2 regions of the Psychrobacillus sp. FSL H8-0487 genome follow, and region 1 is predicted to be linked to the other one. Evidence: riboswitches for the same ligand, from Rfam matches in the RefSeq annotation. Region 1 holds a riboswitch; the other holds the start of a gene.

Region 1 (16,192 bases):
GCATATGCTGCTGCTAAAGAAGCAATTCGTGGGATATCACGTGTAGCTGCAAACGAATGGGGTCGTTTTGGTATTAATGTGAATATTATCAGTCCAGTTGCTAACTCAGAGGGAGTACAAGCATGGGCAAAAGCTCAACCTGAATATTATGAAGCAGTACTAAGTAAAATACCGATGGGTCGTTTCGGTGAAGTAGAAGAGGATATTGGACGTGTAGCAGTATTTTTAGCTAGTGAGGATTCAAGATATATTACAGGTCAAACGATGATGGTTGATGGTGGATCCATCATGTTGCGTTAATAGAAGGATTTAGTATGGAGAAAACAAATTTATTTAAATTGATTCACGCAACTGAAATAATCTCAAACGAAAATATAGTTAAATTCTCTTCTAAATTTGAATTTCCAGTAGGAATATCTGCAATTTTGGTACTAGCTCAATTACGTGCAAATGGTCCGGTAATGCAAAGTGATTTAGCAGAGACCTTAGGGTATACAAAAGGAGCAATCACAAATATTTCTAGCAAGCTCGTGAAGTTCGAATTAGCGGAACGACTGTATAGTGAAGAAGATCGCCGGACGATCCATCTTCAGATTACAGAAAAAGGGCGATCTGCTTTAATGGAAGCACAAAAGATTGGCGAAGAAATATTTGTGGAGTTATTTGAAGAGTTGACTGTGGAAGAGTTAGATCAGTATTTATATATACAGCAAAAAATATTAAACAGTATGAAAAATAAAAGATTGTCATCATTATGAACTAATTATTTTTTTAGAGAAAAGTTGCTAAGACCCTCAACACAAGAGGTTCTTAGCTTTTTATGTTTTTCAAAATCCTTTTGTATCATGTAAAAGTACTCAACTCCTTGCAATTAAGATATGAAATTGTTATGCTAATAACAATTTTATAACATTCCTTCGGGGTCGGGTGAAATTCCCAATCGACAGTAAGAGAGAAATCTCAAAGCCTGTGAGCCGTAAAACGCATGATTTGGTGAGAATCCAAAGCCGACAGTTAAAGTCTGGATGGGAGAAGGAGAAAGTCGCCTATTTGGAGGTTTTTTAGTTATGCTAAAAAAGGAACAAAAGGCTTATTAAAGTATGACTTCTCTCGCATCCATAAATTTGGGTGCGTTTTTTAATGTCTAGCTATAGCGTTTGTCGGGACATGATACCGCGAGCATAGGCACTTCTACTTTTTAAAATTGAATAACTATCCTTCGGGGTCGGGTGAAATTCCCAATCGACAGTAAGAGAGAAATCTCAAAGCCTGTGAGCCGTAAAACGCATGATTTGGTGGAAATCCAAAGCCGACAGTTATAGTCTGGATGGGAGAAGGAGTAGTTCAATGCTTTTTGAGAGAAAAACACAAAAGGCTTATTTGAATCTACCTAATTTCCCTCCGACACTTAAGTGTACGGAGGTTTTTGTTTGAAGTAGGCTTTAGATTCCATCTAAAAGTACTTACTAATAAGGAGGATACGATGTTTACAGGAATTGTTGAAGAGCTTGGCACCATTAAGAACGTACAAACATCTGCTAGCAGTATGCAACTTATTATCCGAGCAAAACGAATTTTAGAGGACATCAAATTAGGTGATAGTATTGCAGTGAATGGTGTCTGTTTAACAGTAATCGCATTTTCAAGATTTGAATTTACAGTGGACGTTATGCCAGAGACGTTTTATGCAACTACAACAAAATTATTAAATAGCAGTTCAGTTGTCAATTTAGAAAGAGCATTAGAGGCAAACGGTCGATTCGGTGGACATTTCGTTACAGGACATGTGGATGGTGTGGGTACCATATTGAAAAAGCGCCATGCAGCAAATGCAGTGTATATCGATATTATAGTATCAGAAGAAGCAAGTCACTTTTGTATTCCAAAGGGGTCTATAACGATTGATGGAACAAGTTTAACTATTTTTGATATAAATAAGTCGACAGTAACAGTTTCATTAATTCCCCACACAAATAAGGAAACAGTTCTAGGCATGAAAAAAGCGGGTGAACTCGTTAATATCGAAGGTGACATGCTAGGGAAGTACGTGCATCAATTTAGTACAAAGAAAAATGAATCGACTATCACCCAGGACTTTTTACAGCAGAACGGTTTTTAAGGAGAAATTAGCATGCTAAATACGATAGAAGAAGCAATTACAGATTTAACACAAGGAAAGCTTATTATTTTAGTAGATGATGAAAACCGCGAAAATGAAGGGGATTTCCTTTGCTTAGCAGAATTTGCAACACCAGAAAACATCAATTTCATGGCGAAGTATGGTCGAGGATTGATTTGTATGCCTATTCATGAAGAAATCGCAGAGGTATTGCAATTACATCCGATGGTTTCTAATAATACAGATTCTCATCAAACTGCATTTACTGTGTCGATTGATCATGAAAACACTTCAACGGGCATAAGTGCATTTGATCGATCAGAGACGATGTTACAAGTCATTAAGCCACAAGCAAAGGCACAACAGTTTAAACGACCAGGACATGTCTTTCCGCTAATCGCAAAGCCAGGTGGTGTACTGGAAAGACGAGGTCATACGGAAGCTGCAGTTGACCTTGCCATGCTTTGTGCATCAGCTAAATCAGGTGTAATTTGCGAAATAATGAACGATGATGGTTCAATGGCACGCTTACCAGATTTACTGGAACTTGCCAAACAATATCAATTAAAGATTGTCACAATCGAAGAACTATCAAGGTACTTAATAAATATTAAAGCTAGCTAAGGAGAGAATAAGATGGTAAAAACAATCGAAGCAAATTTAATCGGAACAGATTTGAAAGTAGGTATTGTTGTCGGACGTTTTAATGATTTCATCAATGCAAAACTAGTTGACGGTGCAATAGATGGGTTAAAACGTCATGGTGTCGTTGAAGAAAGTATTGAAGTTGCTTGGGTTCCTGGTGTATTTGAAGTACCATTTATTGCAAAAAAAATGGCGGATTCCCAAAAATACGATGCAATCATTGGTCTTGGTACAGTAATCAGAGGTTCAACGACACACTATGATTATGTTTGCAACGAAGCAGCAAAAGGAATTGCACAAGTAGGTTTACAAACTGGAGTACCAGTTATTTTTGGTATCGTTACTACAGAATCTATAGAACAAGCTATTGAACGGGCAGGTACAAAGGTCGGAAACAAAGGATACGATGCAGCCGTCTCTGCAATTGAGATGGCCAATCTGTTAAAGGTTATGGCGTGATAAAATTGGTTTACTTAAATTTAGAAATGACTTAGAAACAATAGAAAAAGTATAAACAATTAATCCGAAACTTCATGGATTTGAACATGGATCAATTCATTAGTATCAGTAATATATTCAATTTTAACAGAGACTCCAAATTCTTTGTCACTCTCTTTTAACCTTAGACGGAACTTTTCAATGGTCGAATTTTCTTTCGGTTCACTTCCTTCATAAAGATAGTCAATTATACTTGCATGGGGAAATTTGGATTGAGTTTCTTTTACAGCAACTTGTCCCCATTTAGCATAGGCAGGGGTTTCCTGATGAGTAGGAGCGGTTGTAGGTATATATGTTGTTAATGTCTGCATAGAAGCTATAATGGTAAGTTCGATAACTAGTTTTTGCATAATTCATCACTTCTCCTTTCCTTTAGAATGTGTCATTCAAAAGAAATCATTCTATCGTTATTTTGATTCCTAATGAGGAGAGCAATAATTCTGACAAAATATAAAATTGTAATATAATGAAAGAAGAACATGATTTGAATTAGAGGGGGCAACATAATGGAATTAGGATTAGCTGGAAAAGTAGCAATCGTTACGGGCTCAAGTAAAGGGATAGGTTTACAAACAGCTTTACAATTAGTGCAAGAAGGAGCTAAGGTAACTCTTTGTGCTCGAGGAGAAGAACAATTAAAAGAGGCTGCGGCATTTATTAAAAGTGAAACAGGGGCACAAGTACTTATTGTTCCTGCGGATATTACCAAAGAAGAAGCATGCAAAGAAATTATTCAAAAAACAGTAGATCATTATGGACGTATTGATATTTTAGTTAATAATGCTGGTACTTCTTCTGCAAACCCTTTTGAATCAGTAGAAACAGATTTGTGGCAAACAGATTTAGATTTAAAATTATTTGGAGCTATAAATACGTCAAAAGCTGTAATACCCTATATGAGAAAAGCGGGCGGAGGAGCAATTGTAAACGTAACAGCAGTATTAGGAAAAACACCTCCTGCTAGTTCGCTGCCAACAACTGTTAGTCGAGCAGCTGGAATGGCATTGACTAAAGCGATGAGCAAAGATTTGGGAAAAGATAATATTCGAGTTAATACAGTATGTATTGGTCTTATTAGAAGTCATCAAATCGAATTGAAGTGGAAAAAAGAAGCTCCAGAACTTACTTGGGAAGAATATTCTAAAAATGTAGTTGGTCCAACGATTCCACTTCAGAGAATTGGTGAAACTTTAGAAGCAGCAAATGTCATTACTTTTTTAGTGTCAGATGCCGCGTCTTATGTAACGGGAACATCTGTTAATATTGATGGTGGATCTGGTGGGACGCTTTAAATAAAAAAAGAACCCGAATGTAAACTCCTTTAGGATCCGTCACACCTCAGCTTCTGTAGAATAATATAGTGCTATGAACAACCTAATACAGTAGGGGTGAGCGTATGCCGGCTATAACGGGGAGACAGTATATTGAACGGATTGATGAGCTAAAAACGGATATTTGGATTGAGGGGAAACGTGTAACAGGTAACATTTCGGAGCATCCTGCGTTTAAAGGAATTATTAAGAGTCAGGCTGCATTATATGAACTTCAGCATCATCAAGACTTAAAGGATATTTTAACGTATCTATCTCCAACAACTAAAAATAGGGTTGGTATTTCATATTTACAGCCAAAGACGAAGGAAGATTTAGTAACAAGACGCACAATGATTCAGCAATGGGCTAGGAGTAACAACGGGTTAATGGGGAGAAGTCCAGATTATATGAACACAGTTTTAATGGCTCTAGCTTCATCTGTGCACCTTTTGCAGGATCAAAAAAACTGTTTCCCGGAAAACCTACAATCATTTTATGAATACGCAAGAGAAAAAGATATTTCTATGACTCATACATTTATAGAGCCACAAGTAAATCGGACTCAATTGTATATAGAACGTTCGAAAGAGCCAATTGCTGCAAAAATTGTAGATAAAAACGAGCATGGAATTATTATAAAAGGGGCTCGACTTCTTGCGACACAAGGTGGAATAACGGATGAGCTTTTAGTTATCTCTGCAAATGGGAAGGAAGAAGATGGAAATGGTTTCGCATTTTCAATACCTAGTAATACAACAGGGTTAAGGTTCATATGTAGAGAATCATTTGTTGGAGGTGATTCGTCTTTTAACTATCCATTAAGTTCAAGGTTTGAAGAAATGGATAGTATTGTTGTATTTGATAACGTATTAGTGCCTTGGGAACGTGTATTTTTTTATGATAATGTTCCTATCACCAATATTTTTATGAGATCGAATTCTTTCTTGCCTTTTACACTTCATCAAGTAGTATCTAGGCAAATTGTGAAAACTGAATTCATATTAGGAATAGTCCATTCTATTATTGAAACTATTAATATTGGGGAATACCAACATGTGCAAGAAAAAGTCTCTGAAATAATTATTGCTTTGGAAACAATGAAAGCACTAGTGATTAAATCAGAAGTAGAAGCCAAAATAGACAAAGGTGGATGGATGCAGCCAGATCGGTCTACATTACAAATTGCCATGAATGTATATCCTCGCGTATATCCGCGTTTTACCGAAATTATTCAACTATTAGGTGCCAGCGGATTAATGTCTATTCCAACAGGAAGTACTTTTCAATCACCTGTAGGAAATGAATTAAATCATTACTTACAATCTCATGAAAATACGGGTGAGGATCGTGTACAACTTTTCCGCTTAGCGTGGGATTTAACAATGAGTTCTTTTGGTACTCGGCAAACGTTATACGAACGTTTCTTCTTCGGTGATCCTGTTAGACTAGCTAGTCAGCTATACTTCTCCTATGACGCAGATGAATATATGCAACGAGTGAAAGATTTTCTCGATTTATCTAAGGAACATTAAGAGAAATGTAGTATTTAAATACGGTGACATAACAACCTATAATTGTATAGAGCCAACCCCATCCTTTTTCTTAGATGGGGTTGTTGTATGTCTTCTATACAAATAGTTTATAAGTCTTATCAAGCAGATACCTTGAAGTAATAGTAACTTGATTCTATTATCTAATGGAGACGTTATATAATGAAGGGAAGTAAATATATGAATAAGAGACTTCAACCTGTTCCTGTATCAGTTTTGGATTTAGTGGCAGTAAAGGAAGGCCAAACAAACAAAGAGGCTTTTGAGGATATGGTTAGCCTAGCGCAACACGTAGAAAAGATCGGTTACAGTCGATACTGGCTAACAGAACATCATAATTCACCGAATGTTGTTAGTTCAGCAACTTCCATTCTAATCGGCCATGTGTTGGAAAATACCGAAACGATTAAAGTAGGATCAGGTGGAATTATGTTACCAAATCATGCACCTCTTGTAGTTGCAGAGCAGTTTGGGACACTGGAAAATATCTATCCAAATAGACTAGATTTAGGACTTGGTCGTGCACCTGGTACAGACATGCAAACAGCTCGTGCACTCCGCAGGACTACACAGGAAACTGCTTTTTCTTTTCCACAGGACGTGGTAGAATTGCAAAATTACTTTAAATCGCTAGATAACCAAGGAGCTGTTCGCGCATTTCCGGGAGTCGGTGCCAATGTACCAATATATATTCTAGGTTCAAGTACTTCAAGTGCACAATTAGCTGCTCGTTTAGGACTACCGTATGCATTTGCTGCACATTTTGCTCCTCAGCAGTTGGAACATGCAATACAAATTTACCGAAATCAGTTTGTTCCTTCAGAGTATTTATCTGAACCTTATGTGATTGTTTGTGTAAATGTAATAGGAGCAGAAACTGATGGAGAAGCGAAACTGCTTTCTACTACTAGTGATCGATTTTATTTAAATGTGGTGTCTGGTAAAAAGAGCTTATTACAGCCGCCAGTGGAAAGCTTGAATGGTGTGTGGAATCATTTAGAGGAAAATGCAGTACGTGCAATGTCGACTTATACTTTTAAAGGCAGTCGAAATACAATAACTGAGCAATTAAAACCATTCTTAGAAATATACCATGTAAATGAATTGATGGCTGTTACATATGTTTATGACCAGGAAGCTAGAAAACGTTCATATGAAATATTCAAGGAAGCCGTTGACCAACTTTAAAAGCAAACGAAACATGACGAATCCCTAAAGGACCTCGTTATGTTTTTTTATTATTTTATAAAGTTAACTAAATCCCAAATGCTGATTTACAAATTAAAATCTTGGGTAGTAGTAGCATTGGATACTAAACGCATAGTAGAATCTGAAATTTGTAACTAAGAAAATAAAGATTTTTAAAGACTAGGTACTGTTGCTTTTCCAATTGAAAAATTTTGCATAATATATAATTATTAAATGTTTTAATGGAAGCGCTTTCGTCTTTGTTTAAATTGTCTAGAATAAAAGAAATTGGTTAACAATCACTGTATAGATATTATTAAAGGAGGTCTCGTATATGAAAGTCAACAATGCTATGGAAGTTTTAGATCGGATGCGTTTACCGAATGGAGCCTATACTGCCAGTGTTTCGCAAGACTACAATTATGTCTGGATACGTGATATTGTATACACAGTTTTGCCTTTTTTACAAAGCCAATCTGATCGGTATGAAAAAGCATATTATGCGTTATTTGATCTATTTAAAACCTATGAATGGAAAATAGACATCCATAGAGAACAAAAACCAGTCTACCTTTTTGAATATATCCACTCACGCTATTCTACAGATTTAGAGGAATTGAACCAAGAATGGGGTCACGCTCAAAATGATGCAATTGGAGCATTTTTATGGGGTGTGGGAGTAGGGGTGAGCCATGGTCATAAAGTTATTCGTGATGAGAAAGATATCGCTATTGTTCAGAAGCTGGTCGATTATTTAGAGTGTCTTCAATACTGGCAGGCAAAGGATAATGGTATGTGGGAAGAGAATATGGAACTTCATGCCTCAAGTGTAGGAGCTTGTGTTGCTGGATTACGTTCTGTGAAAATGTTAGTAAACGTAAAGGATGAACTAATTCAAAAAGGTGAAGAGACGTTGCGTTTTCTTTTACCTAGAGAAAGTGAAACGAAAGAAACAGATTTATCCCTGCTTTCACTAATCTATCCATATCGTATAGTTGAAAGGAAAACTGCTCTTAAAATAGTTGAAATGGTTTCTGAAAAACTTGAACGCACACATGGCTGTATTCGTTATCACAATGATCAGTATTATAACGAAGGCAGCGAAGCAGAATGGTGCTTTGGACTACCTTGGCTCGGACTATGTTATTTGGAGCTAGGTATGTATGACAAAGCTTTCGAATATATTAGTAAAACAGAGCGAATTATCCCAGAAAATTGGGAAGTTCCTGAGTTATATATTGGTGGTAAAAATGTTCCAAATGGTAACACTCCACTTGCTTGGTCTGTCTCACTTTCCTACTTATTTTTAAATCGTATGATTGATGCATCTTCTACCCCAAAAGGGAGGACAGCTAATAGCTAATCTCTGGTCAATGCACTTTAGTGTATTATCGTTATTAATATTTACAGAACAAAATATATTAGTAAAAGTCCTTCAGTGCATGGAGGATTTTTTATTTTGTCGAAATTTATATATTATTGGCAATAGTGAAATATTAAAAGGTGTTTAAAGATTAATGGCGAATAATTTAGGGGAGAACTGGTATTTGAATGAAAAGAATCATAGATTGAAAGAGGTGTTTAAATGGTAGAGATTATGAAGTTGGATCACCGGCGACTCCCAAGTGATTTTGATGTATACCTTTTTCATGAAGGAACGTTGTATGAAAGCTATAAGATGCTTGGAGCTCATCTAATTGAAGAGAACGAAGTGCAAGGAGTTCGTTTTGCAGTTTGGGCACCGAATGCTAAAAAGGTATCGGTTGTAGGTAATTTTAACAATTGGATTGGTACAATGCATCGATTGGAACGTTTGGATCAATCTGGAATCTGGGTGCTATTTGTTCCCGACTTAGCACAAGGAGATATTTATAAGTATGAGGTTACAGGTCCAGACGGACAAAAAGTATTAAAAGCAGATCCTTATGCTTTTTATACGCAGCTTCGACCAGAAACAGCTTCTATTATCTACAATTTAAATGCATTTGAATGGTCAGATCAGAAATGGATGACTCAGCGAGTAAAGAAAGATATGTATCATAAACCGATGGCTATTTATGAAGTTCATTTGGCTTCCTGGAAACAAAAAGAAGATGGTGAGTTTTATAGTTATCAAGAATTTGCTGACGAACTAATTGAGTATGCAATCGATAATGGATTTACCCATATTGAGTTAATGCCTGTTATGGAGCATCCTTACGATGGTTCATGGGGTTACCAAATTACTGGTTATTATTCAGCGACTAGCAGATATGGGACGCCTGAGCAATTAATGTATTTTATAGATCAATGCCATCAACAAGGGCTTGGTGTGATTCTTGATTGGGTGCCAGCGCATTTTTGTAAGGATATCCATGGACTTGGAAGATTTGATGGGACGCCTCTGTTCGAATCAGCAGATCCCATGCGAGCAGAGAGACCTATCTGGGGAACATATAGCTTTGACTATAGTAAACCCGAAGTCGTCAGCTTTCTCATTTCAAACGCCATATTTTGGATGGATGTCTATCATGTAGATGGATTTCGGATTGATGCAGTTTCATCCATGATTTATTTAAATCATGATAATCCTCTTCCTGTAGAGTTGAAGAATCAGTATGGTGGAGGAGAGAATCTCGAAGCAATTGAATTTCTAAAAAAGCTAAATGAAATCATTTTCCGGAGATTTCCTGGCGCACTTATGATGGCGGAGGAAGCTACGGAATGGCCACTTGTAACAAGTCCTACAAGTCTAGGGGGTCTTGGGTTTAACTACAAATGGAATATGGGCTGGTCTAATGATGTACTCAAATATATGAAGCTGGATGTGAATGAACGACCGAAGCATCATCACTTATTAACCTTTTCCTTTTTATATGCATTTTCGGAAAACTTTGTTCTTCCATTTTCGCATGATGAAATGGTTCACGGCAAAAAGTCATTACTAAATAAAATGCCCGGGGATTACTGGCAAAAATTTGCGAACTTACGCCTTTTATTTGGCTATTTGTTTACGCATCCCGGCAAAAAGCTTTTATTTATGGGTAGTGAATTTGGTCAATTTGACGAATGGAAATATCAGCAGGAGATGGATTGGATGCTGTTAGATTTTGACGCTCACTCTAGTTTTTTTAATTACTATAAAGAGTTAAATAAATTTTATCAAAAAACCACTTCCCTTTGGCGGCTGGATCATGAGCAAGCTGGATTTCAGTGGATCGATGCAGACAATACGGAACAAAGTGTGATTACGTTTATGAGAAAAGGAAAACGTAAGGGTGATTACTGCATTATAGTTTGTAATTTTTCAACCGAGGTTTACCACAATTATCAAATAGGAGTTCCTACTAAAGGTAATTATTATGAAGCATTTAGTAGTGATGCTGCATCATTTGGTGGTTCGGGACAGTTGAATTCTACTATTAGGAGCACTAATCCATTTCCTCGTAACAATCAACCTTATAGCCTAGAAATAACTGTACCACCATTAGGAATGGCGATATTCATGAAAGAAACAAAAACTAGAAAAAGGGGAGACCATCTAAATGGCATCTAAAAAGTGGATTGCAATGCTTTTAGCAGGAGGTCAAGGTTCGAGGCTCGGGGAATTGACGAGTGACTTAGCTAAACCCGCAGTACCATTTGGAGGGAAATACCGAATTATCGATTTTACGTTAAGTAACTGTACACATTCGGGTATCGATACCGTTGGCATACTTACTCAATATCGGCCGCATATTTTAAATTCATATATTGGAAACGGACGGCCATGGGATCTGGACCGTAATAACGGTGGGGTTTCTATGCTTCCACCTTATCAAGGGAAAGATGGCGGTGAATGGTATAAAGGTACGGCTAATGCTGTGTACCAAAATTTTCATTTTATCGATCATAATGATCCGGAATATGTACTTGTAATTTCGGGGGATCATATTTATAAGATGGATTATAACAAAATGCTTGAAGATCATATGGAAAATGATGCACATGCGACCATTGCTGTCATAGAGGTACCTTGGGCAGAAGCAAATCGCTTTGGTATTATGAATACCAACGAAACTGATCAAATTATACAATTCGATGAAAAACCACAAAATCCAAAAAGTAACCTAGCCTCCATGGGTGTATATATATTTAATTGGAACCATCTTAAACAATATTTAACAGAAGACGAAGAGGATATTAGCTCTTCTAATGACTTTGGAAAAGATATTATACCAAAAATGCTGAAGAATGAAGCAAAACTACAAGCGTACCGATTTAAAGGCTACTGGAAAGATGTCGGGACGATTGAAAGCTTGTGGGAGGCACATATGGATCTATTGGAAGAACCATCAAATTTTAAGTTAGGAGATCCAAACTGGCAAATTTACGCAGGAAACGCCAACCACCCTCCACAATATATATCAGAAGATGCGAATGTAACCCAATCATTAGTGAATGAAGGCTGTTTAGTATTTGGGAATGTCGACCATTCTGTTCTGTCATATAATGTTCAAGTTGGAAGTGGCTCAAATGTAAAGAATTCGGTCATTATGCCAAATGTAAAAATTGGAAATAATGTAATAATAGAAAAAGCAATAATCGGTAGCGGTACAGTTATAGAAGATGGGGCAATAATCTCTGACACGAAAAAAGGACTTATATTAATAGGAGAAAATCAACAAATATCTTCGGAAAGTGCTTTGCTGCAAGCTTTATAATAGGAGGTATTTTTAATGAGGAATGTCTTAGGTGTTATTAATCTTGTAAATGAAAGACCTATATTAAAAGAATTGACCCATCACCGTTGTTTAGCTTCCTTACCTTTTGGCGGACGCTACCGAATGATTGACTTTACAATGTCCAACTTTATGAACGTCTCAATAAGTAAAGTTGCTATTTTCACCAAAGATAAATATCGGTCATTGATGGATCATCTTGGCTCCGGAAAGGAATGGGATTTGGATCACCGCTCACAAGGTCTATTTATACTTCCGTCCATTCATCCAGATGAAAAGATTAAAGGCGACTTACAACAATTCTATGATCATTTAGAATTTTTTCAACGAGCAACTGCAGATACTGTAATTATTGCACCCGGTCACCATATTTGTAAAATTGACTTTAATGATGTGTTAAAAAAACATGAAAGCAATAAAGCAGATATTACGGTTCTGTATAAGGATTATGATGGGGGGGCAGTTAAAAGGCCCATTTATCATCAGTGTTCACTGGACACTGACGGTGCAGTTCGTGATATAAACTTTTTTACAGCACCGAAGAAAGGTGACCATATATGTTTAGAAACATATGTGATTAAGAAACAACTTTTAATAGATTTAATAAAGAATTGCATAGAATACGATGAATATGATTTTTTAAAAGATATTGTGAAAGCTAACTTGATAAATCTTAAAGTGCAAGGGTATCAATACACGGGTTATATGCCATTTATTCACTCCTTAGAAACATACCATGCTAGTAATATGGAGTTTCTTAACCCAGAAATTCTTCGACATTTTTTCTATGATTCATGGGAAGTTTTCACCAAGATCAAACACGAAGCTCCTGCCGAATTTACGAATTCCTCCAAGGTATCTAACTCATTAATCGCCAATGGATGTATTATCGAAGGCACTGTGGAAAATAGTATTATTTTTCGTGGAGTAAAGGTTAAAAAGGGAGCGGTGGTGAAAAATAGTATCATTATGCAAAAAGGGGATATTGAAGAGGGAGCACGTATAGAAAACGTAATTACGGATAAACAAGTAATTATCACTAAAAATCAGAAAATCACAGCGATAAATAAGCCGGTTGTTATCAAAAAAGAAGTAGTAGTTTAAACGGGAGGTCCACTTACATGAATGTGTTATTTGCAGCCTCAGAGTGCGCTCCATTTATAAAGACAGGGGGGTTAGGCGATGTGATTGGTGCTTTACCCCATTCTTTAAAAGAACAGGGCGTCAATGTTAGCATAATATTGCCTAAATACGATGATCTCCCATTACAGTTTAAAGAACAAATGCAATGGATTAAAAGTATTGAAGTACCTGTAGGATGGAGACGTCAATTTTGTGGTATAGAGAAAATTCACTATCAGGGAATAACCGTATATTTTCTGGATAACGAATACTATTTTAAAAGACATGGTAGCTATGGATTTAGAGATGATGGTGAACGGTTTGCATTCTTCTCTCGGGCTGTACTAGAAGCTATACCTTTTTTAGAAGAGCGCCCGCATATAATACATTGCCATGACTGGCAAACAGGATTGATACCTGTCCAATTGAAAGCCAATTATAACAACAACCCATACTATCAGGGATTAAAAACTGTGTTTACCATTCACAATTTACGCTACCAAGGGGTATATCCTAAATCAGTTCTGTCTGATTTATTGGATCTTGACGACCAATATTACCGTATAGATGCCTTAGAGTTTTATGGGAGTATTAGTTATCTCAAGGGAGGACTAGCTTTTGCAGACTGCCTAACGACTGTAAGTCCAACCTATGCATCTGAAATACAGTCTTCCTACTATGGCGAAAAACTGGACGGGTTTTTACGTAAAAGAGGTGCTAATCTGCAAGGAATCATAAATGGATTAGACAATGACTGCTATAATCCTAAAAGTGATGGAAGTTTATTGCTTCCATTCGATGATTCTAAGGGAAAGGCAGCTAATAAAAAACATTTACAGGAAACACTCGGCCTACCTATACAAGCTAATACTCCGATCATATCAATGGTTACTAGATTAGTTGACCAGAAAGGGATAGATTTGATTTTACATGTCTTTCATGAAATCATCGGTTTGGATGTTCAGTTTGTTTTACTAGGAACTGGAGATCATCAGTATGAAGAATCGTTCAGATATTTTGAAGACATTTATCCTGATAGGGTGTCAGCTAATCTGTTTTTTGACGAATCATTGGCTCGACAAATTTATGCTGGTTCAGATATATTTCTAATGCCATCCCAATTTGAGCCATGCGGAATAGGGCAATTACTCGCCTTTCGATACGGAACCTTGCCGCTCGTCCGTGAAACAGGTGGGCTGAAGGATACAGTAATTCCTTACAATGAAATAACCGAAGAAGGAACTGGATTCAGCTTTGCTAATTATAATGCCCATGAATTGTTACATACAATTGAACGTGCAGTAGGCCTATTTCGCTTCCAACCTACAAAGTGGAACAACCTGATAGAACGCGCAATGGATTTGGATTTTAGCTGGTCAGCGTCTTCTCTACAATATATAAAATTGTATGAGGAACTCCTAAAATCGGATAAATAAAACAGAAAGGATGACGCAGACTCAAAAGTTGCGTCATCTTTAGTCTGCAATTAAAAGTCAAGTGAGCCTAGAACACCAATTAATGATTTTTATCTGTTTTTTTGGTTATTTTGTTTTTCATTTTTACCTTTGGCTTCGTTTGAAGATAATTCTCCTGAAAATTCTTCTCGATTATCGCTTCGTGAATTTGGTTCTTTTTTCTTAAAGTTTGGTTTGCTTTTGTTTGACAAAGTTAAGTCACCTCCTAGAGTTTAATGTGCTCCGTATAGTTGGAGTTATTCAAAATGATAAGTTCTTTAATTTTAAGGTGAAAAACGTATTAGTTCGTTGAAGTTCTATATTTCATTTTTTCTGCTTACACTTAATGTAAGTAAGTGTGAATGGAGATGAATGGTCTTGGTAAAAAAATACGGAATATCCGCTCTTTTGTTATTTGGAGTATATATATTAGTGATGTATGTATATATTTTTCATAGCAATAGTGGAGGTATACCTGAATCCTTGCAGGGGACAGTCGCAGATCCGCATACTTTTATGTCGGAGCAAGAAGTATACCTGAGTGAGGAATATTCAAAAATAAAGAATTTCCTCTTTTTTGTCGCGACACCTTTTGAGTGGCTAGTTTACATTTTCATATTAGTTTCTGGCCTTTCTCAAGCGTTTGAAAACTCGCTACTCATTAAAGTAAAATGGGGAATTATTAAAAAAGCAGTATATTTATTCTTGTTGTCCTTGTTTATATTCATCGTGTTATTTCCATTGGACTATTATAGGTATTATTTAAGTAAAAACTACGGAATCAGCAACCAAAATTTTTCTTCTTGGATGCGAGATAATCTCATCGATTTTTGGGTCAACTATGGTATGACTGTAGTGATTGTAACGGTGCTGTATTGGCTTATCTATAAAAACACAAAGAAATGGTGGATAAATGCTAGCCTCTTAATGATACCGTTCTCTATATTCATGATGTTCATTCAACCAGTAGTAATCGATCCATTATATAATGATTTCTATCCGTTAACGGATAAAGAATTAGAAACAAAAATTCTCACATTAGCTGAGCAAGCAAATATTCCTGCCAACCATGTATATGAAGTGAATATGGCAGAAAAGACAAATGCTCTGAACGCTTATGTAACGGGAATCGGGAGTAATTCAAGAATCGTATTATGGGATACGACATTAAATCAGCTAACAGAGGGTGAAATTCTATTCGTAATGGCACATGAAATGGGCCATTATGTAGAGAAACATATTTATATTGGAATAGTAGTGTACACTTTCACGACCATTTTAGGGTTATGGTTAATAGCAAAACTAATGCCTTGGATAATCGCTCGTTTCGGAAGTCGCTTAAAAATAAAACAGATACACGCTATTCATTCGTTTCCACTGTTTCTACTAATTACATCCGTTCTTTCATTCGCTTCTAGTCCGTTAACAAATTACATTTCCAGGTATGAAGAAACAAGAGCTGATGATTACGCAATCGAGTTAGTGGCAGAGCCAAGTGCTGCTGTGAGCACTTTTCAAAAACTAACCATAGCTGGATTAAATGAAGTGAATCCTCCACTCCTAGTAAAATGGTTTCGATATTCTCATCCAACAATGCTTGAAA
Region 2 (16,192 bases), 200 kb from region 1:
CTTAGGATTGGCTATTGCTAAAAACATAGTAGAACGACATGATGGTGTGTTATCAGCGGAAAGCGAAATAGGGATAGGAACATCCTTTATCATTAAATTGCCAATAGAAACCGTGTAACAAATACTTACTTGAAACGACTAATTGATAGAACGGGGGGAGCATATGAATGACTCCGTTTTCCACCGCTTGTATGATACCTATCATCAAGATGTTTTTCAGTTTCTCATATATTTGGTGAAAAATAGACAAACTGCGGAAGACTTGGTCCAAGAAGTATATGTACGAGTACTCAGAGCTTATAGTAGCTTCGAGGGGAAAAGTTCAGAAAAAACATGGTTATTCTCAATAGCCAAAAACATAGCAATTGACCATTTTAGAAAACAAGCTGTCCGGAAAAAGAGATTATTTGACTCATTTGACTGGGAAACGATGCAACTTGCATCTTCAGATATGCTACCGGAAGATTTAGTGCAGCTCAATGATGAGATGAGAACATTATTAGTTGCGTTGGATGATTGTACGGGAGATCAGAAAATGGTTATTATAATGCGGTATTTCCAGGAGCTTTCGATTGCAGAAACATCGGAAATCTTAAATTGGTCCGAAGGGAAAGTGAAGACAACGCAACATCGTGCAATAAAAGCACTTCGTGAGCGATTATCTGATAAGCAAAAGGAGGCAGATGTTCATCATGAGTGAGAAAAAAGCAGAAGACCGTGAATTAGATGAACTATTAAAAAAGATGCCCAAGTTTACAGATAAGCGCTCAAAAGAAGAAATTTACCAGCAGCTTAAGTCAAAAATAGAAACGCAAGAGAAATTTGAGCAACGTAAACGAATACAGGTGTCTATGAACAAATGGCTACCATTTATCATTTCTGTAGCATCTGTATTATTATTAACCGTACTCGTCTCTTCCTATATAAATAACAATGAGAGTTCCACAGCTGATACTGTCGAAGAATCGACCACAGCAGACGATCAAATGAGAACTCTAGAAGTACCAGAGGAATCCTCTATGGATGCTAAGGAAGAAGAATCTGTTGGTATGACAACTATGTCTGAAAAGTTAGCTCCTAATGTAGAATTAGCCCCATTTGATAGGACTTTTACTTCTGTTTATGAGCAGGATTTAGGGGATGGAACGGTATTTCATTTTTCTCTATTGGAAAATGCGCTCACTGTACCAATCACGATTGTCATTCCTCAAGAGAAAATAGAAGCGGATTTTCCAAATATGGAACCTAGTAGCTTAGAATTATATAATCAGTATGCTTTGGAGATTGACGAAACTTCTCTTGGTTTCCAAGAATATCATCCTTACAAAGGCTACTTTATAGCAGAAGGTAAAATATTAAAACATTACTTACCAGCAGATCATGGTTACGATTCTGCACCTGGAACAGCTGTACCATACATCTCTTCAATCAATGAAGTCTTTACCGATTTTGATTCGTTCTTAAGAGTAAATGAAGATGGATCCCCAATCGAATGGGATCAAGTAGGTACTATAGATGAACCTTTGGTGTTAACTGGTACAGAGCAGAAGGTAAATTATTTTGCATATAAGGCTTTTAATCAGGTGACCTATTTAACACCAAACTTCAATAAAACTTTCAATACACTATTAGAAGCATTGCAGGGGATGAAAAATCCTGAAAATGAAATTTATACTTCTGTTATTCCGAATGATGTAACTTATTCAGTTAAGGAAGATAAGGGACTTGTTGTACATTTTGATGAGCCTTTAGATTTGGAATCACTAAATGCAAGTGAGGCATCCCGTTTGATAGAAGCTTTCTCGCTTACAGCTGCAAGCTTCAATCAAACTATCCGATTAGAGAATATCGTACAAGAAAAATGGAATGAAGTAGATTTTTCAAGTCCACTTCCAGTTCCAGTGGGTCCAAATGGTTTTACTATGCAAACAATTCAATAATAAAAAATGCCATTGCTTATTAACTTAAGCTTGGCATTTTTGTTTTAAGATATATGTGATAGCCCATACATTTGTGAAAATAGCCCATAAGGCTTCGAATACCGCCCATAAGCAATCCGATACAGCCCTTAAATTTTTATTATCGCTCATAACATAAATTTGCCTAGTATTCTCAGTTGCAAACAGGTCTGTTGCATATATTGTTTTAATTTGATAAAATGTTATTAATTCAAGATATATTCTTGGAGGACAACAAAATATTGATTCATCTTCGGGGCAGGGTGCAATTCCCGACCGGCGGTATTAGAAATTTATTTCTTCAGCCCGCGAACCTTAACAGGTTGATTTGGTTAAATTCCAAAGCCGACAGTATAGTCTGGATGGGAGAAGGTGAAGGTGCAGTCGTTTTTCGTATGCTTATACGGATACGCTTATTAAAGTGTACCTTGTTTCTCCCTTGAACTTCTATAAGTTCGAGGGATTTTTTAAGTATGCAAACGTTCTGAACCTTTCTTCTTGTGGAGTGAATCGCAAAAGGAGAGAGGATTTATGTTAAAAGGCAAAACGCGAATGCTTATTGCAGTCGCAATGCTGAGTAGTATTTCTTTTGTTTTAATGCTACTTGCATTTCCATTACCGGTTTTACCGGCTTATTTAAAGGTGGACTTTAGTGATATACCAGCATTAATCGCTGCAATCACAATGGGACCAGTTGCAGGAATTTTAGTCGCATTTTTAAAAAATGTGCTAGATTGGTTATTTGCAGGAAGTCCAACTGGTGTACCTGTTGGTCATATGGCTAACTTTGTAACTAGTATCTTGTTTATCACACCTGTGTATTTGATTTATCGCAAAGTTACTTCGTCCAAAGGCATTATGGCAGGACTCGGAGCAGGTACAGTCTCTATGGCTATTGGGATGAGTGTACTAAATTATTATGTATTTTTACCAATGTACGCTTATTTCTTAAATTTCCCTATGGAAACAGGCACTGCTTTGTTTAATACGATCATTTTTGGTATATTACCATTTAATCTTATTAAAGGTATATTAGTAACGATCGTGATGATTGTTTTATTCAAACGAATGAAGCCATTGCTTGATAAAGTAACTAGTTCATATATGAAACCTAATACAAACTAACAAAAAGTTGTTTCTCCACTAGGAGGAACAACTTTTTTTAAAAAGAAAATATACTTGGTTCATGGAGCTGAAAAGAAAGAATGATAATACTGATTTTCGCTTCAGGTGTACGCTTTCCGCGGGCTTGGCTTCAGCCTCCTCGTTCGCTGCGCTTCTGCGGGGTCTTCAGCTCAAGCTACCCGCTGGAGTCGCCGCCTTGCGCTACAATCGAATAAACGAGTAGTACCCAACAAGAAGATTTAACATAGCTTATCGCTTAAGTCACAAGAGTGTTAAAATCTTAGAAATGGAAAAGTTATTTGTATTCACTTTTGAATTAAATGTTATTTTTATCCATTGATAGATGAAGAAGGTAGATTTCTCGTACATTAGTGGAAATAAAGAGAAATAGTAAGTGTTGCCAAAATAAAAAAGCAAACGAGTGAACGAAATTGCATCTTCGGGCTCGCACGATGTGGGTCAGGCAGTCGTTGCGACAGGATGTCGCGTACTTAGACTGTCATCCATCACCTCTAAGAATAAGAAAGTATCTTATCTCTAGTTATCTAAAAACGCCCTTACCTGTTTCTAAATGTTGTAGAAGGGTGAGACAGTCAAACGATAGTAATAAGTCTGTCCAAAGCCATGCGAAAACAATTGAAACGGATATTGACCGACCTAGCGTCTATTTGTCTGATATTATTAGAATGAAAAATGGTGATTATGACAAAGTCACAACCACCATTCCATATACTATTCGTATTTCAGTGCGTCGCCTTCGAATGATTCATCTGCGACTTTAATAGAATCAGTAGGACAGCCTTCAAAAGCGTCTTCCATATCTTCCATTAGTTCTTCTGGAACTTCTGTTGTACCCATGTTATTATCTAGAATAACGAAGGCAATACCTTCATCATCATAGTCATAAATATCTGGGGCAGCGGCTCCACATGCTCCGCACGCTATACATGTATCTTTATCTACAATTGTATATTTTGCCATTATTATATTCTCTCCTTTATAACTACTAACACGAATATGCTATCGTATTCATTCTAAAGATGTTTTCCCTATATTTCAACCAAAATACTTCAGAAAAGAGAGGTATTCCTATGCATTTTCATCAAATATTACTATTTATTATACATAAGTTATCCGGACAACGTTCTGAGAATGCTCCTTATTATTTATTAAAAGGTAAAAAATCAGGACAAACTATTCAAGATGTGACATATTTTCAACTTCATGCTTTTTTCTCTATTCTCCCACAATTATCGAAGGAAGACTATGATATTGGAATTAATGAGTTGCATAACCTTGATCTAATTCAGGTAGAGGAATCACTCGTCTATATTACAGAAAAAGGAATAGCTACAGTAGGGGAAGGTAAAGAGTTTCTATTCAATGGCTGGGAATACAGAGGGAGGGAACAATTATTTTGGAAAAGATTGGACTTAGTGATCCAAACTTTGTCCCAGTTCCAAGCAAAAGAGAAAAAATTTGTGCCAAACCAAAAGGATATGGCTATTCAGAATTTCGTCAAGGACTTCCTCATCCAACATAACTTTCGTGAATTTAACTTGAGTAATGATCTAAAGCAAGAGATATTCCGATTGCTTGAAAGTCCTTTGTTAAATGATTTACACAGGACATTATTTGTTTATCGACTTAGTGGATATAAAAAAACTGGTTTGACTTGGGAACAATTGTCTCGTTACTATGATTTAACTGATATGAACGCAAAGATAAATTTCTTAGAGTGCTTACATAATATATTGGACAATATTGATATAAATACTAGTCCTTTGTTGTTTTCTTTAGCAAAAGGTATTCATCTAGACACTCCTCTCACAGATTCTGCTTTTAAAACGAATAGCCTTTTTGAAAAAGGGTATACAATGGAGGAAATAGCTAGAATAAGAAAGTTAAAGATTAACACAATAGAAGATCATGTAATTGAAATAGTTTCATCCGATAAAAATTTCTCTGTTTCGGCATTTATATCGAGTGAGCAAGTTGAAAAGATTCTTCATTTATCCAAAGAGTTACATACGAAAAAGCTTACTGTGATAAAAAATAGAATACCCGAACTAACTTATTTTCAAGTACGTTTAGCACTAACAAAGGGAGAACAAATTCATGGATAAATTAAATGAAATTCTTCAGAAAAGATTTGGCCATGCTACTTTTCGTGCTGGTCAACAAGAAATAATTGAACAAATAATAGAAAAAAAAGATGTTATCGCAATACTTCCTACAGGAATGGGGAAATCACTTCTCTACCAACTACCTGCTTATCTGATGGAAGGTACTGTGGTTATTGTGTCACCTCTTTTGTCCCTTATGCAAGATCAAGTGGAACAATTGAAAATACTTGGAGAAAAAAGAGTTATTGCTATTAATTCCTTTTTATCTTTGCAGGAGAAGGAGATGGCTATTCGTCGATTAGCTGACTATAAATTCATATTTACTTCTCCCGAAATGCTGCAAAATGAACAATTTAACCTAGCACTTCGAAAACTTTCTATTGCTTATGTAGTGGCGGATGAAGCACATTGTATCTCACAATGGGGCTTTGATTTTAGACCAGATTATTTAAGGATTTCCACTTGGCTCCAATCAATTGGTTCAGTGAACGTTCTAGCCTTAACAGCTACTGCGACAGCCGAAGTGGTGGATGATATTAAAAAAACTCTACAAATGAATGCACCATTTGAATATATTCATTCACTTGATCGACCGGCTATAGCCTATGAAATGATAGAGGTAGATAACCAACAACAAAAAATGAAGTGGATACTAGGCAGAGTCACCTCCACAGAGGGGCCAGGAATAATTTATACACAGTCTCGTAAAAAGACAGAGACATATGCAGCAGCACTGCGAGAACAAGGAATTTCAGTTGGATTTTATCATGCTAAAATGGAACAAAGTGATAGAATATTAATCCAGCAGCAATTTCAGCAAGAGCAACTAGAGTGGATCTGTGCGACAAATGCATTTGGAATGGGTATACACAAAGATAATATAAGACAAATTATTCATGATCATATTCCAACTTCGATTGCGGGGTACATGCAAGAGGTTGGAAGGGCTGCGAGAGATGGAAAACAAGCAATCGCTTCTCTTTTGTATACTCCAACGGATGTGGAGCAAACTTTTTACGTTACGATGCAAGACTTCCCTGAGGAACAAGACATTCAAATTGCTTACCAATCTTCTTATTCTGAAGTCGAACAAGCAGAAACAACGACCCGAATTCTTACTTACTGGAAAGAACGTTTAAACGAACATGAAACAATTGAATTATTTAAGGATATAAAACAAAAGAAGTGGCAGGATATACAAAAATTTTATACCATGATACGAAATGATATATGTATAAGACAACAACTACTTCATTATTTTGACCAAAGATTGATAGAGAAACCGTACTATTGTTGTTCCAAATGTAAGATGGAAGCTGCGAATATTTTACAAAAACGAACAGAGGAAAAGAATAGTCAAGAAGAATTAAATTGGAAAAAAAGGTTAAATATCCTCCTTCCTACATAATACATTTGATAAGTTTACTTTTTCTACAATATTCGTCATAATAGAAGTAGAAATGATGGCAGAAATGGAGTTTGAGTAAAATGAACCAAGATGATTACCAAAAAAAAATCGACGAACATCGACAATCCATAGGACAAGATGACGATTCTAATAACATGAGAAGAAGTAGAAGTTTAAATAAGAAACCCAAGAAGAAATCTAAGAACCTATTAATTCCTACCGTATTTTGTGTTTTCATATTAATACCAGTTAGTATATTTATCTATGTTCAATTTTTCTATCAAGCCGATCCAAACAAGGCGGAAGTAGTGAAAAATGATGCGATACATGTTGAAACACAATCAATTAATAACGGAACAAAAAAAGATGAAACAAAAGAAGAAGTGACTCCAACAGAACCTGTTACTCCTGAAACAACGGAGCAGCAAGCTGAAAAGCCTGCAGAAGTAGTCAAAGAGGAGCCAAAAAAGGTAGTTGTGGAAGAGCCTAAGAAAGAACCAGCGGCGGTGGAGAAAACGGAACCTACCGAAGTTGCTAGTTCTAGAACGCATATCGTAAAGGAAAATGAAACACTATATCGGATAGCGGTCAATTATTATAAGGATGGAAATGCTGTCGAAAAGATAAAGTCTGCTAATGGCCTGTCTTCAAATGAAATTTCAGTTGGTCAAAAGTTAGTACTACCTTAAACATAGAGAAAGAAGGATATTTCTTTTAAATGTTGAATATATAAAGTATATCCTAAGTTGGAAGAGGTGCTAAAATGTTTGTAAAAAGTGTTATGATCCCAAAAGAAAAATGTGTAACAGTTCAAGTAGATACAATAGTCTCATCGGCTCTTCGTCTACTTGAAGAAAAAGAAATGGATGCTTTACCTATTTTAGATAATGGGAAATATGTTGGTATGTTCAACAAATATCTTTTATATAAAGCTCATTTTTATAGTAAATTGGATAAAGAAGCTTTCATGGAGCAAACGAAAGTTACGGATATTATGACAAACGAAGATGTTTTTGTTGGTTACGAGGATGTTTTCGAAAACGCAATGATTAAGCTTCATGATTTCCCAGTCCTTGCTGTTGTTGAGGAAGGGAAGTTCCTTGGATTAGTTACACGCTATGATGCAGTAGAACAGTTTAAAAGTGCATTTGGTATGAATAGTAAAGGAACGCGTATTACATTCACCTCGGTGGAATCAGAAGGACGGATTCAAAAAATGACAGATGTCCTTCATAAATACCATGCCTCTGTTATTTCAATCGTAACTTTTGATGAGACCGATAAATTATTCAGACGCATTGTATTAAAGATTGAAAATGATTCAAAAATGGATCGAATTTTAGCTGATTTAGAAAAGTCAGGTTTCCGTGTACTACACATTGATAAAGAAGAGTAGAATGATCAATTGCACAAGTGCAGGGCAGGGGAATTTCCCTGTCCTTTTCCATGTTGTTTGGGGGTATAGAATTGGTTGTATGGATTATTAGTGTTTTGTTGTCTATCGTAATTTTGCTTTTCTTATATATGTTATTTTTAGCTTTTCAAACTAACGTTCATACCCATTCTTTGTATATCAATGAGTGGACAAAAGATATTCAATTTCGTGTCTTTTTCATATCAGATATTCACCGAAGAAAAATAAGTGATAAGCTAATTCAAAGCCTCATCGGTAAAGTAGATATAGTTGTAATAGGTGGAGATTTGACAGAAAGAGGCGTTCCTTTAAAAAGAACAAATGAAAATATTAAGCAGCTTGCTAAGCTTGGAAATACTTGTTACGTATTTGGGAATAATGACAGAGAAGTTGGTGCGCAGAACTTAAGTGATATCTTAGAAGCACATGCTGTTTATATATTGGAAAATCGGTCTGTTGAGTTTGAAAAAGATAAATTTTCCTTACGCATTGTTGGGATTAACGATGGTTTCGAAGGGAATGTAAAAATGTATGAAGCTTTCAAGGATGTTAAAGAATCTGATGTCATCGTTTTTGTCACCCATGCTCCAGCCTATTTCAATAATGCTAAAAAAATAAGTAAGCCACATCTTCTTTTAGCTGGTCATCTTCATGGCGGCCAAATACGCTTTGGACCATTTGGAATTTATGAAAAAGGAAGCTACAGAGAAAAAGAAAATAGTGCTGAACTCATTAGCAATGGTTATGGCACAACGGCAGTTCCACTTCGACTTGGAGCGAAATCTGAATGCCATCTCATTACCATTAGTGGAAGACATTAAGTGAATAAAAGAAAGGAAGTTTTTTGGGTGTATCAACAAGTAGATGTATTAATAGTAGGGGGAGGTCCTTGTGGGTTATCAGCTGCTATTTCTACACAAAATATTGGACTAAAAACCATCGTAATTGAAAAGGGAAATGTTGTAGAGGCTATTTATAATTATCCTACACATCAGACCTTTTTTAGCACAAGTGAGAAATTATCAATAGGTGATGTACCATTCATAGTAGAAGAGAGAAAACCAAAACGAAATCAAGCTTTGGTTTACTACCGAGAAGTAGCAAAACTTAAAAACATTGATGTTCATAAATACGAACAAGTTCTAAAAGTAGAGAAACAAGAAAATAATTTTTTAGTATATACATCTAAAGAAACTTATTTGGCAACGTATGTAGTCATAGCAACTGGCTATTATGATCATCCAAATTATATGAACATACCAGGCGAGGAATTAGCAAAAGTTCGTCATTATTTCAAAGAGGGGCATCCCTACTTTGGGTTAGATATATTAGTAATAGGTGGGAAAAATTCTGCGATAGATGCAGCCTTAGAACTGAACAAAGCAGGAGCCAATGTTACAGTAGCATATAGAGGAAATGAGTATTCACCAAGTATAAAACCTTGGGTACTTCCAGAGTTTGATGGTCTTGTAAGAAATAAGGAAGTACAAATGCACTTTAATACAGAAGTAATAGAAGTAGGGGCATCTGAGGTAACGCTAAAGGGTAGTCAAACAGGCGAGTTTCAAATACCGAATGACTTTGTATTTGCAATGACTGGGTATCATCCTGATCATGCATTTATAAGGGAAATGGGTGTGGATATTGACGAAGCTACAGGTAGACCATCCTTTGATGCAGAAACAATGGAAACAAATGTAGAAGGAATTTTCATAGCAGGTGTTATTGCGGCAGGGAATAACGCAAATGAAATTTTCATTGAAAATGGACGATTCCATGGGGATCAGATTGCAAACGAAATTAAAAGAAAAAATAATAATCAAACTGACTAACCCAAAAATCATCCATCCGCAAGTATCAGTACATTAAGAGCGAGTATTCAGCAATTGAACGTAAGTAAAAGACGTCTCTCTCCAAGTCCCTATAAACACTATTAACCAACATAAAAAAGTAGCATGACGTAAACTCAGTTACGTCAGCTACTCTTTTTTTATCTTCCTAAAACACAACTCAAAAAATATACTCAATCGCTTTTAGCGGATCAGGATGGTTCAGTGCAATTAGTAAAGCAAGGCGAGCTTTTTGTCCATTTAATCCTTGCGCAAAAATCACACCTGCATCTTTAAGACCTTTTCCGCCACCTTTATAACCATACACATCTTGCGCAATTCCATTAAAGCATCTGGAAACTAATACAATCGGAATCCCTTTATTTAATGTTTCTTCTATCACAGAGACAAGGCGAGGGGGTACATTTCCTTGCCCTAAACCTTCCAATACTATTCCATCATATCCAAGATCAATCGATGCTTGTAGCAAGTCTGGCTCCATTCCTGCATACACTTTAAACAATGCAACTTTTTTTTCGATATGCTCAATTGGAAAAACAAGACGATGATTGGGAGAATGGTGAAAATGTACTATTGATTTAGATATAAATCCTATTGGGCCATATTGCGGACTCTGAAAAGTACTAACATTGCTAGCGTGAGTCTTCGTCACATTTTCTGCAGTATGTATTTCATCGTTTAATACCACTAGTACACCTTTCATTTTTGCATCATCCGAAGAAGCCACTTGTATCGCTGATAACAAGTTATATAGCCCGTCAGCTCCTATCTCATTGGATGAACGCATGGCACCTGTAAGGACAATAGGAATGTCCGTATCTACTGTGAGATCCAAAAAGTAGGCAGTCTCTTCTAATGTATCTGTACCATGTGTAATAACAACCCCATCAATATTGTCCGATAAAATATATTGGTCAATAAGCTGTTTTAGCTCCATCATCTCGATAGGTGTTATATGAGGAGAAGGGAGATTAAAAGCATCTATTTCCACAATATTAGCTAATGATCTAAGTTTTTCTGCCTCGATTAAAAGCGGATTTTGATCTGCTGGTACAACAGCTCCTGTTTCTGCATGTACTTGCATGGATATCGTACCACCTGTGTGAATTAATAAAATAGTTTTCATAGTGAGTAAGTACCTCCCAAAATTTGCGTATTTAAGGTATAATAGTAATAATGAAATGGAAGGAGTAAGTTTATGTTTATACTACTTTCCGTTGCAATAGCCCCTGCTTTAGCACTGTTAAGCTATTTTTACTTGCGAAAAGAAATTTCTGCAGAACCCTCCAGATTATTGTTACATACATTTATATATGGCGCCATATTAACGTTTCCAATTTTATTTATTCAACATGTTCTTCAAGAGGAACAGATCTTTTCTTCTCTATTTATCCATCAAGCTATTGTAACGAGTGCACTAGAAGAGTTTTTTAAATGGCTAGTTCTAATTGTCGCTATCTACAAACATGTGGAATTCGATGATCCCTATGATGGCATATTATATGGTGCTAGCGTAGCACTAGGTTTTGCGACTGTGGAAAATATACTATATTTATTGAACTTTGGTATGGATGAAGCTATCTTACGTGCAATTCTACCTGTTTCCAGTCATGCGCTATTTGGTGTTTTAATGGGATATTATATCGGTAGAGCGAAATTTACTACTTTAACTAAATCTCGTTATGAAATATTGTTTGCATTAATAGCACCGCTATTCTTACATACTATTTATAATAGTATATTAAGTATTACAGGACTAGAGCTTTTATTGATGGTACCATTCATGTTGTTTTTGTGGTTGTTTAGTTTATCCAAAGTTAAAAAAGCTCATGTTCTATCTCGTAGAAAAAGATATGCAAATCATGAATATTACGTTGAAGAAAAAGTCTAGCAAATGCTAGACTTTTTTTGTATAATTTGGCGCATCTTACTCCATGCTAAGAAAAAAGGAGAGATGTCGTTTGAAACAACTAAAGTACATCCTGATTAGTTTACTATTTTGTACATTCAGTTATTCGTTTATCAGTGAGCAACCAACTACCCAGGCTTTTTCTGCTCAGACATTAGAACGAGGTGCCTATGGAGACGACGTTATTGAACTCCAGGCAAGATTACAGTATATCGGATTTTATAAGAGTGACATAGATGGCAAGTTTGGTTATAGTACCTACTGGGCATTAAGGAATTTCCAGGAAAAATACGGTCTGCCGATAGATGGACTGTTAGGACAAGACACTAAGAAAAAACTAGTAGGTGTTTCGGATTACGATAAAAAATTTGTACACGATCAAATAAATAAAGGAAATAGTTTTACTTATTACGGTGGGATTGATCTAGATAAACAAGTAAAAAACAAAAAAGAAGAAAGTACAAATATGCAATTGCCACCACAATATTCGGAAAAAGATTTGAAATTGATTGCAAATGCTGTATACGGTGAGTCGCGTGGAGAGCCTTATGAAGGACAAGTGGCAGTTGCTGCGGTAATTCTAAATCGGGTTGAACATCCTGAATTTCCAAATACAGTTTCGGAAGTAATCTTTCAACCTTTAGCCTTCACTGCAGTAGCGGATGGACAGATTTGGCTTGAGCCAAATGAAAGGGCTAAGGAAGCAGTATTAGATGCACTCAACGGTTGGGATCCTACTGAAAATGCTATTTATTACTTTAATCCGAAAACAGCAACTAGTAAGTGGATTTGGAGCCGACCACAAATTAAAACAATTGGACAGCATATATTCTGTTCATAAGGAGATAAAATGAAAAAAATTATATGGGTTATCGTGTCTACTGTTGCTGTAGTCTTCCTTGTGTATCATTTCTCTGTTCAGTCTCAAAATAATAGGCTTGAGAATGCATTAGCAGTACAATATTCAAATCAATTGACCTCAGCTTCAGAGAAATTGACGAAGCTAACAGAATCCGTAGATCAGACAATGCTGTTTACCGATAAGGAAGCATTAGAGCAGCCTTTAGATGATGTGTGGAGGATTTCCTCGGATATAAGAACTTCGATAAGTGCATTGCCGATAAATAACGAAACATCTGCTATATGGATGAATTATCTAAACAGATTAGGAAATGGTGCTGCACAAGTCAAAGATGGCAAGGTTCCTATTGAAGAATGGCAAAAAAATATGGCTGGTGCTAGAGAAAACTTGCAGGAACTTTCAAATCAGTGGGCATTTACAAACAAAGACGGTGGGAGTAAGGATTATATTGTTAAAGCATTTGTTCAGAACAAATTAGATCAAAATGGCGAAAAGAGTTGGAAGTCGCTAGGTAACTCAGTGAAAGCTTATACAGAAAGCGATTTCCCAATGACTGCTAGTGAAGCGGATCAACAAAAGAAAAAAGATTTACAGCATATTAAAGACGCCGATATTACATCAGCGGAAGCAAAAGAAAAGTTCTTTAAATTGTTTCCAGAATTTAAGGACGCAAAGATTCACATAACGGAAAGCTCACAGGATGCCCCTTATCCTTTTTACCATATCCAATTTCATGAAGGTATTCGTATAGGATACGCAGATTTGACTAAAAAAGGTGGACATTTACTATCCTTTTTAATGGAAAGACCTTTTGAAAAGACAACTATAACTGTGCAGCAGATGAAAGATAAGTCCGCTGAGTATATTAAAACTTTAGGATTTACTGACACGGAGATGGTTGAATATCGTGAAAATTCGATTGCTTGGCATTTATCATTTGCAAGAAAAGCGGAGGATAACGATGCTTTAATTTATGCAGATGGAATCCAATTAAAGATTGCGAAGGATAATGGAGAATTGCTTGGCTTAAATGCGATGGAATACATTCAAAAAGAAAAAATTGATAAACAAAAAATAGTACCAATCGATAAATCAGAGCTTTTTTCAAGTAACTTTTCGGTAGAAGAAGAGCGATTAGCATATGTGGAAAATAAACAGCTACAACAACGTTTGGCCTATCAATTGATAGCTGTAAACGAGTCTATTGGCACATATAAAATTTATATTGATACTGAAAACCACGAAATTTTACATGCAGAAAAACTTCCGTAGAGCTTTTTTCTATAGAATTATATCCATTTCAGTGTCATAATAGAAAATATATTATGACACTAAAAGAGGATTGCCTATGAAAATCAAACTTGGTACACAATTAATATTAGAGCCAACCTTTACGGATAAAACGGAAAAATATCAATGTAAAGTTGTGGATTTAGATGATCAATTTATATATATCGACTATCCCATGGATACACTTTCCAATAGAACAGTTTTCCTAATGGATGGTATGCAGCTTAGAGCGAGCTTTGTAGAAGAATCTAAAGCCGTTTATGCATTTCAAACAGAGGTCCTAGGTAAAAAGTCTAAACAAATACCGATGATTAAGCTTGCATTACCGCCAGATTCGGAATTTTTGCGAATTCAGCGAAGAGATTTCGTCCGTGTTAATACTTCTATTGATATATCCGTTCAATTCGAAGAGGAAAGATACCAATTTGTCACAGATGATATAAGCGCTGGAGGAACAGCAATTATTTTAAACACGCCAGTAAATTTTAAAGCAGGTGATGAAGTCTCTTTGTTAATTCCATTGTTGTTTAATAATGGAGATATTAAATACGTCTCCACACTAGCACAAGTGATTAGAATATGGGATAAAGGTTCTTTAACCATCGCTTCTTTACATTTTACGGATACAGATGACTTAGACAAACAACAAATTGTAAGATTCTGTTTTGAACGTCAACTATTGATCCGAAAGAAAACAATGAGTTAAATCAAAATAGAGGTTACCCAGAAGTTTAAACTTTTGGGTAACCTCTTCAAATTTGAAGGAAAAAACAAGTTATATTTTAGAAGCTTGCTTTTTCCTCATTAATGCTGTTCTATGATAAAATGTATAGGAATAGAGTGGAGGCAAATAAAGTGAAAAAACAAATACAAATAGCCATAGATGGCCCAGCAGCAGCAGGTAAGAGCACGATAGCAAAAAAAACCGCAGAGTTATTAGGTTATACATATGTAGACACAGGTGCAATGTACAGGGCAATCACGTATAAAGCATTACAACAAAACATAGATTTGCTAGATGAAGATAAATTAACTGCTTTATTAAAAGAAACTATAATTGAGTTAAAGCCTTCTCCAGAGGGTCAATTAGTATTTCTTGACCAAGTGGCTGTTACGGACGAAATTCGTTCTAAAGAAGTAACATCTTCTGTATCGGCTGTTGCTGCACATGCAACGTTACGGGAAGAAATGGTTAAGAGACAAATGCAAATGGGTAAAAACGGTAGCATCGTGATGGATGGTAGAGATATAGGTACCCATGTATTAAAAGATGCTGAGCTGAAGATATTTATGAGCGCCAGTGTAGAAGAAAGAGCGAATAGAAGATATTTAGAAAACCAAAATAGAGGAATTGAAACAAACTTAGAAGAACTTAAACAAGAGATTGCTTTACGAGACAAGCTAGATAGTGAAAGACAAGCATCGCCATTGATCCAGGCAGAAGATGCTATTTATATAGATACAACATTATTAACAGTTGATGAAGTATCAAATAAAATTATGCAACTAGCAAAAGAAAGGATGTCTTAATTTGAATCTATATTCGTTTGCAAAGACGGTTGTTTTTTCAGCATTAAAACCACTTTATAGATTTGAAGTTATTGGAACAGAACATTTCCCAAAAGATGGAGGGATTTTGTTATGTTCTAATCACATTAATGCTTTGGATCCACCGGTAGTAGGCATATTAGCACCGCGACCTGTGCACTTTATGGCAAAAGCAGAATTATTTAATGTACCCCTCTTAAAAGGTATATTACCTGGCGTTAACGCCTTCCCGGTGAAAAGAGGGCTTAGTGACCGAGACGCACTTCGAACAGCTATTAAACTCTTAAAAAGTGGGGAAGTTGTAGGTTTATTTCCGGAAGGAACTAGAAGTAAAGATGGCAAGCTAGGAAAAGGATTTAGTGGAGCAGGGTTCTTTGCTTTACGCGGGGAAGCTAATGTTGTTCCTTGCGCAATAATTGGCCCCTATAAACCTTTTAAAAAGTTAAAGGTAGTCTATGGTGAACCAATTGATATTGCGCCGTATCGTGAAAGAAAAGCTTCTGCTGATGAAGTTACTGAAAAAATAATGGAAAAAATAGCTGAGTTATTAGAAGCACATCAGTCTAAATAGTTAGAATCTTTTCGTTTTTAAAGTGCTTCCTTTTGTAATTCTGTATCAGTTCGCATAAAATAGAATAGAAACGCTGTGAAGGAGGAATATCATATGTCTGAAGAAATGAACTTAAACGACACGAATGAGTT

The links. A riboswitch is a leader RNA that binds a small molecule or an ion and turns the genes downstream of it on or off. The one in region 1 is predicted to bind FMN.
Region 2: another riboswitch for FMN. It lies ahead of MHI47_RS07645 (ECF transporter S component); the one in region 1 lies ahead of ribE (riboflavin synthase).

What each region holds. Positions count from the first base shown of each region.
Region 1 is NZ_JBBOZA010000001.1:1,351,991-1,368,182, forward strand. Features, by position in the region: gene MHI47_RS06430 (SDR family NAD(P)-dependent oxidoreductase) at 1-300, shown strand, start outside; gene MHI47_RS06435 (MarR family winged helix-turn-helix transcriptional regulator) at 315-758, shown strand; FMN riboswitch at 910-1,041, shown strand; FMN riboswitch at 1,212-1,343, shown strand; gene ribE (riboflavin synthase) at 1,484-2,119, shown strand; partial or broken gene ribB (3,4-dihydroxy-2-butanone-4-phosphate synthase) at 2,132-2,719, shown strand; gene ribH (6,7-dimethyl-8-ribityllumazine synthase) at 2,756-3,223, shown strand; gene MHI47_RS06455 (DUF3889 domain-containing protein) at 3,283-3,612, opposite strand; gene MHI47_RS06460 (SDR family NAD(P)-dependent oxidoreductase) at 3,769-4,554, shown strand; gene hpaB (4-hydroxyphenylacetate 3-monooxygenase, oxygenase component) at 4,659-6,107, shown strand; gene MHI47_RS06470 (LLM class flavin-dependent oxidoreductase) at 6,306-7,313, shown strand; gene MHI47_RS06475 (glycoside hydrolase family 15 protein) at 7,648-8,676, shown strand; gene glgB (1,4-alpha-glucan branching protein GlgB) at 8,899-10,848, shown strand; gene MHI47_RS06485 (glucose-1-phosphate adenylyltransferase) at 10,838-11,995, shown strand; gene glgD (glucose-1-phosphate adenylyltransferase subunit GlgD) at 12,011-13,117, shown strand; gene glgA (glycogen synthase GlgA) at 13,135-14,571, shown strand; gene MHI47_RS06500 (hypothetical protein) at 14,661-14,801, opposite strand; gene MHI47_RS06505 (M48 family metallopeptidase) at 14,968-16,192, shown strand, end outside.
Region 2 is NZ_JBBOZA010000001.1:1,548,418-1,564,609, forward strand. Features, by position in the region: gene MHI47_RS07630 (ATP-binding protein) at 1-118, shown strand, start outside; gene sigX (RNA polymerase sigma factor SigX) at 164-700, shown strand; gene MHI47_RS07640 (hypothetical protein) at 693-1,940, shown strand; FMN riboswitch at 2,204-2,336, shown strand; gene MHI47_RS07645 (ECF transporter S component) at 2,490-3,083, shown strand; gene MHI47_RS07650 (ferredoxin) at 3,816-4,064, opposite strand; gene MHI47_RS07655 (helix-turn-helix domain-containing protein) at 4,175-5,209, shown strand; gene MHI47_RS07660 (RecQ family ATP-dependent DNA helicase) at 5,202-6,617, shown strand; gene MHI47_RS07665 (LysM peptidoglycan-binding domain-containing protein) at 6,698-7,306, shown strand; gene MHI47_RS07670 (CBS domain-containing protein) at 7,381-8,013, shown strand; gene MHI47_RS07675 (metallophosphoesterase) at 8,085-8,852, shown strand; gene MHI47_RS07680 (YpdA family putative bacillithiol disulfide reductase) at 8,853-9,863, shown strand; gene MHI47_RS07685 (asparaginase) at 10,042-11,007, opposite strand; gene prsW (glutamic-type intramembrane protease PrsW) at 11,080-11,772, shown strand; gene sleB (spore cortex-lytic enzyme) at 11,816-12,631, shown strand; gene MHI47_RS07700 (PepSY1/2 domain-containing protein) at 12,641-13,924, shown strand; gene MHI47_RS07705 (flagellar brake protein) at 14,001-14,648, shown strand; gene cmk ((d)CMP kinase) at 14,798-15,472, shown strand; gene MHI47_RS07715 (lysophospholipid acyltransferase family protein) at 15,474-16,061, shown strand; gene rpsA (30S ribosomal protein S1) at 16,155-16,192, shown strand, end outside.